Trichocoleus sp. FACHB-46: one gene and its partner. Each later gene encodes a partner of the first gene's protein in a complex. Links are inferred from orthologs where the notes say so. Each region holds a gene or a part of one and is shown in the gene's direction. Other genes may lie near its edges. The genes, in order: accA and accD.

Region 1 (3,153 bases):
TCCTGTAGAACCGGGTCTATATCGATTAGTTTTTGACTTAATTGCAGAAGGTGTAGGAGAATTTCCAAATAACTCGAGAAATAGGCCTTATGAAGTAGTAGTTATAGTTCAACCTAAGCTTGCTAAGAACTTTCAGCAGAGTTTCTTGCAAGATATCGATTTAGTTAATAACACTAGCTATCTAAAGTTAAATACGAAGTTAAATTTACCCGTTCGCATCAAAAATATTAGTAATTTTCCTTGGTCCTCATATAGCTCGTCTCCAGTTTTCCTGTCTTATCACTGGATGGATAAGAACAAAAATGTTATTGCACGGGATGGATTACGAACTCCGCTACCTCTTGTAATGCTGCCAAACCGTGAGACTACTATCAATGCTCTGATTGAAACTCCTAAACTGCCTGGTCAATATACACTTCGTCTAACAATGGTGCAGGAAGGGGTAGCTTGGTTTGATGAGAGAGGTGCCAAGTCTGAAGATGTTCCTATAACGGTTGTTTCGGAGTAGAAGCTTTTTACCTGCTGCTTGAGTAGAAGACTGAGCATGAACGACTGCTCTAATATGGGAATTTCTGACCAAAAGCACCGCTTCTTGAAATCTCACTTAGCTCACTATTGCTTTAGTTCAGGTAGCATTTGGTGACTATAAAGACAGTTGAATCGAACATGGGGTTTTTATGTACTGCTTCGCATCTACCAGAACGGAATCTAGTAGTAATTCATTGCAAGTGAAATTCAGCAGCAAAATATTTAGTATCTCGTGTTCCTGAACTGTAGTTAAACGTGATTGGGAAGTACGAACCACATTTAATTAAGGGTGCAAGAAGGTGTAGCCTGGATTGAGGGGCAGGGTAGCAAAGCCTCAGGATCTTTCTGTAACTGTTACTTCGGAGTAGTGTGGCGCTGGCATGGCAACGACTGAACGCAGACCTATTCTTTTAGATTTCGAAAAGCCCTTGGCAGAGCTAGAGGCACGGATTCATCAGATTCGTGAACTTGCAGAAGAAAATGACGTCGATGTGTCTGATCAGATCCGTCAGCTTGAGGCGCGAGCTTTGCAACTTCGCCAAGAAATTTTCAGCAGTTTGTCTCCTGCCCAAAGGCTTCAAGTAGCACGTCACCCTCGTCGACCTAGCACCCTTGATTACATTCAGGCGATTAGTGACGAGTGGATGGAGTTGCATGGCGATCGCGGAGGCACCGATGACCCTGCTTTGGTCGGAGGTGTAGCTCGGTTCGCGGGTCGGCCTGTGGTGATTTTGGGGCATCAGAAAGGGCGAGATACTAAGGACAACGTGGCTCGCAACTTTGGTCAGGCAGCACCCGGTGGCTATCGCAAAGCCATGCGATTGATGGAGCATGCCGATCGCTTTGGCATGCCAATTTTAACCTTCATTAATACGCCTGGAGCTTGGGCTGGTTTAGATGCTGAGCGCTTTGGGCAAGGGGAAGCGATCGCCTATAACCTACGGGAAATGTTTCGGCTAGACGTGCCGATTATTTGTACCGTGATTGGTGAAGGTGGATCTGGTGGTGCTCTGGGGATTGGCGTCGGCGATCGCCTGTTAATGTTCGAGCATTCTGTATATTACGTGGCTAGCCCTGAAGCTTGTGCTTCAATTCTGTGGCGAGATGCTAGTAAAGCTCCTCAAGCCGCAGAAGCCCTAAAAATTACGGCCTGGGACTTGAAGAGTTTAGGCATTTTGGACCAACTCTTGCCAGAACCGATCGGGGGCGCACACTCTAGCCCCTTAGAAGCGGCTGCAACTTTAAAGCAAGCTCTCCTACAGCATTTGGAAGATTTGAGCCAAATGACGAATCAGCAACGGCGAGAACTGCGCTATCAAAAGTTTCGTAATATTGGTGTTTTCTTGGAAGCCACAGCATAGTTGATTCCAGACTGCTTAGCTCAACCTCGATTCTGAGTTTAAGGCACAAATCTGCGCTAACCACTACCTAGCTAGGGAGCTTAGATCGCCCACGAGTAGGCGGCCTCGATTCTGAGTGATATAATTCACGAGGTAACATTTTTTTACATTTCCTCGGTGGCTTCTAGATGCTTCACCACGGAAGTGCTCGTTTTGGTCGCGCCTGCAACCACTAACTACTTGAGGACAAGAGGGAAATTCTCAAAATTCAACGGGAGTGAAATGGTCTCAAACAGGGAATCCCCTCGGTTGGCTTTAAAGCTGTGGTTGTGCTGCGGCAACGATTAATTTGCTTACTAACTACTTAAAAATTGCATCAGCGAATCTCAAGTTTCCGATAGCTTAGATTGCTGGAATTGATGAGAGCGAATCAGGATATTTCATGGCTTCTCTAATAGAACGGCACGCTCTGATTACAGGAGCGAGCAGTGGAATTGGCAAAGCAACGGCCTTAGCGTTTGCCGAAGCTGGGATTCATTTGGCGTTGGTCAGCCGCTCTGAATCGAAGTTGGCGGCGGTCGCCGATGAGGCGAGACAGGCAGGCGTTACAGTGAAAACTTATCCGCTGGACTTGTCTCAAGTAGACCAAGTGAAAGAGCGCATGAGTGCGATCGCAGCAGATTTTGGCCCACTAGACATCCTGATCAATAATGCTGGCATCGCCTACACCGGTAGTCTAATGGAAACTCCATTGAATGACTGGCAACAAGTGCTAGATCTCAACCTGACAAGTGTGTTTCAGTGCATCCAAAGCATTTTGCCTAGCATGCGCGATCGCCAACAGGGAACCATCATTAATGTGGTGTCCATTGGAGGACAGCAGGTTTTTCCCAACTGGGGAGCTTACTGCGTCAGTAAGTTTGGCCTCATGGCCCTCTCCAAAGCCCTAGCGGCTGAAGAACGAGCTAACGGTATTCGTGTCTCTGCTATTTGTCCAGGCTCAGTTAACACACCGCTTTGGGATACTGAGAGTGTTCAGGCTGACTTCGACCGCTCGGCGATGTTAACACCAGAAGTTGTGGCTCAAGTAATTCTACAAGCCGTGCTTTTACCCAAGCAGGCTGTGATGGAAGAGTTAACCTTGATGCCCAACGCAGGAGTGTTTTAAGTTTTTCCCACTCCTGATTCAGCAACACCCACTTTGCAGCTACAAAATCTCTAACTTATGACTACTGCTTCTTCCAACAGTGCTACCGGCTCTAACGTACCTACTGTGTCTGATTCC
Region 2 (3,117 bases), on another replicon or contig:
TGTCACTCCAGTCGTCAACCAACTGATGGTGGGGGTGATTGGTGCCGTTTTGGGTCTGTGGTTACTCAACCTCATCACTCTGGCTGGTTCGATCGCCTTGGGACAAGAGGCAATGGGAGCAGGCGATGCCAAACTAGCTGCCATGATGGGCGCTTGGCTCGGTTGGAAATATCTGCTGCTAGCAGGATTTGTCGCCTGTGGAGTTGGTGCTTTCGTGGGAGGTGGGGCGATCGCTTTTGGCTGGCTGGGTCGGCGTCAACAAATGCCCTTTGGACCCTTCCTGGCGTTAGGAGCTGTAATTGCAGCGTTATGGGGCGAAGCCATTATCTCAGGCTACTTACAGCTATTTTTTCCGGCTCTATAAGTAGCGATCGCTGATAAGCCCTAAACTCTTCACTTCCTTAATCTTTTGATAAAATTCCCATATTTTTGATACAATCCCTCCGTGTCATGGATCACATTACGAACGACGAGTACCCGTTGGGAAGCGGAAATTATGCAGCAGGTTTTGGCTGCTCATCAAATTCCAGCTCGGGTGCTTGACTTAGGTGTAGCGCCTTATTTGGGGCTAGGAAGTCCTGCTGCTCTACAAGTGCGTGTCGAAGACCAATGGACAGCTCTACTCCTCATTAGCCCTGTCGAGGAAGAGCAAACAGAGGGATAACAAAAGCGGGTGAACCAAATTCACATCAACTCGTTAGCAACTCACAAGAAAACTTTCGGTCTACAGTAATTGCTGTAGCAGAATTTTTACTGGAGTATCAAAGCTGTTTTGATCAAGACTGACTAGGCCATTCTGGCTAGGTCATTAAAGCTTAAATTCAGGATTTTGCCTGCTTGAGGCTGATTGGAATAGAAATAACAAAATAAAAGGAATCAATCGCTTTCATGTCTCTATTTGATTGGTTTGCAAATCGACGAAAGGCAGAGCCGACCAGCAAGGAACGGCAAGAACGAGAAATTGCAGATGGTCTATGGACTAAGTGTGAGTCGTGCGGTGCCCTGACTTACACCAAAGACCTACGGGCAAATCAGATGGTTTGCTTAGAGTGCAATCACCATATTCGAGTCTTCAGTGACGAGCGCGTTCGCCAGCTCATTGATGCCAACACTTGGCTACCTTTAGACACGGCGATTCGTCCGATCGACCCACTGAAGTTTCGCGATCGCAAGGGCTACGGCGATCGCATCCGAGAAATGCAGGACAAAACAGGCTTGCCCGACGGTGTTCAAACGGGACTAGGCCAACTAGAAGGCTTGCCCGTCGCGCTGGGGGTCATGGACTTCCGCTTTATGGGTGGCAGCATGGGTTCAGTCGTGGGCGAGAAATTTACCCGCCTCATTGAACGGGCGACTCGTGAGCGGTTACCAGTAATGCTTGTGTGCGCCTCTGGCGGAGCCCGGATGCAAGAGGGCATGCTTAGCTTGATGCAGATGGCTAAGATCTCTGGAGCTTTAGAACGGCATCGAGAGGCGCGGCTCCTTTACATTCCCATCTTGACCCACCCGACCACAGGCGGTGTGACAGCTAGCTTTGCCATGCTCGGTGACATTATTCTGGCAGAGCCAAAAGCCACCATTGGTTTTGCGGGTAGACGGGTGGTTGAGCAAACGCTGCGAGAGAAACTACCTGAGAACTTCCAAACCGCTGAATATCTGCTGGAACATGGCTTTGTAGATGCGATCGTTCCTCGAACGCAACTGAAGAAGACCCTAGCGCAACTGATTCGCTTGCACCAGCCTGTCCCGGCGGCCTCGCACTTTGTACATTTGCCGGAAACTGTTTCTCTCAGTCCTGCAAACCCCTTGTAGAAACTCAACGAGTCGTTCTATTGGGAAAGGGCCCCCTCAGTGGCATGATATTGATATTAGAAAGGCTCAATCCTGACCTTTGCAGGACCTCACTTCCAGGGCTGTTTTTGGGCCTTGACATGAGGATGGGTTCCCAAAAATGAGGAGCAATGGGTTGAGCCAACCTGTGTTGAGGATTGAATATCTGCTAACTGAGCCACATTAAGGAGAACCATGCTTAAAAGATACATCTGGCTTGCTGTGGCCACTGTATTTTTCGCCTTCCAAACCTTTATCGGCAGTGCTAATGCAGTTGAACTAGATGCAGCTACCCGCACTGTCCCAAGTAGCGAAGGTCAAAATGTTGTTTTGAGCTTAAAGCAAGTTCAAGAAGGCAAACGCTTATTTAACTACGCTTGTGGCCAATGTCACGTAGGCGGTGGCACCAAGACTGACCCTAACGTGGGTCTGGAGCCAGAAGCCCTGGCTTTAGCAACTCCACCTCGCACCAACATTGAAGCGCTGGTGGATTACATGCACAATCCCACCACCTACGATGGGGCTGAGTCTATTGCTGAGTTGCATCCCAGCACTCAAAGCACCGACATCTTCCCCAAGATGAGAAACCTAACCGAAGAGGATCTCGTGGCGATCGCAGGTCACATCCTCTTACAACCCAAGATCGTTGGTCAGAAGTGGGGCGGCGGCAAAATTTATTATTAAGGCCTGCCAAATTAAGGAAATCGTCTTTGGCAGAAACTGGAGCCTTTCCACTTGAGCCCAAATCGCTACTAACGATTTTGAGCTAAAGAGTTTCTGCCATCTGCTGATTCACTTGCTGACCCACTAAAGGTTGCTCATGTCATGCGACGCCTACGCTTTTCAGTTCCCTCTTTACTCGCAACTTTGGTTGTTTGGCTAGGTATGCTGTTATTCAGTAGCCCCGCGCAAGCAGCCACTGAGCCTTATATCACTCAGTATTTGCGAGTAACTGAGCCTGTAGCCGTGGAGTTGGATGGGCAAGGTCAAACACGTTGGTTTGCACCAGACGACTTTGTAGTGGGCAAGCATTTATTTGAAAACAACTGTAAGAACTGTCATTTGGGCGGCACTACCTTGCCTAATCCTCCGGTGTCTTTATCACTAGCTGCTTTGCAGGGAGCAGTTCCCCATCGAGATAACATCAATAATTTGGTTGATTATTTGCGCCAACCAATGACCTATGATGGCACCGAGGAAAATTACGTCTGTCGCCAGGTACCCGAAAGCTGGTTACCTCAAGCACAGGCCGAAAAATTGGCTGCGTTTGTTCTCAGAGCGGCTCAA

Evidence for each region.
Region 2: the proteins of accA (region 1) and accD are in contact, whole or in part, in a solved structure (PDB 8UXZ), measured with the Escherichia coli proteins. The link is inferred for Trichocoleus sp. FACHB-46 from one-to-one orthologs.

What each region holds. Positions count from the first base shown.
Region 1 is NZ_JACJOD010000014.1:114,985-118,137, reverse strand. Bases 71-2,898 are described here. They hold accA (acetyl-CoA carboxylase carboxyl transferase subunit alpha), read left to right. Parts: upstream 71-908; coding sequence 909-1,889; downstream 1,890-2,898. Other genes in these bases: H6F72_RS10880 (SDR family oxidoreductase), read left to right, coding at 2,311-2,898; H6F72_RS10890 (hypothetical protein), read left to right, coding at 71-508. In the rest of the region: more of H6F72_RS10890, read left to right, coding at 1-70; more of H6F72_RS10880, read left to right, coding at 2,899-3,036; GTP cyclohydrolase I FolE, read left to right, coding at 3,094-3,153. UniProt on the Escherichia coli protein: Component of the acetyl coenzyme A carboxylase (ACC) complex. First, biotin carboxylase catalyzes the carboxylation of biotin on its carrier protein (BCCP) and then the CO(2) group is transferred by the carboxyltransferase to acetyl-CoA to form malonyl-CoA.
Region 2 is NZ_JACJOD010000013.1:525,336-528,452, forward strand. The notes cover bases 59-2,850. They hold accD (acetyl-CoA carboxylase, carboxyltransferase subunit beta), read left to right. Parts: upstream 59-888; coding sequence 889-1,812; downstream 1,813-2,850. Other genes in these bases: H6F72_RS10070 (A24 family peptidase), read left to right, coding at 59-364; H6F72_RS10075 (hypothetical protein), read left to right, coding at 446-664; psbV (photosystem II cytochrome c-550), read left to right, coding at 2,026-2,514; psbV2 (photosystem II cytochrome PsbV2), read left to right, coding at 2,656-2,850. In the rest of the region: more of H6F72_RS10070, read left to right, coding at 1-58; more of psbV2, read left to right, coding at 2,851-3,117.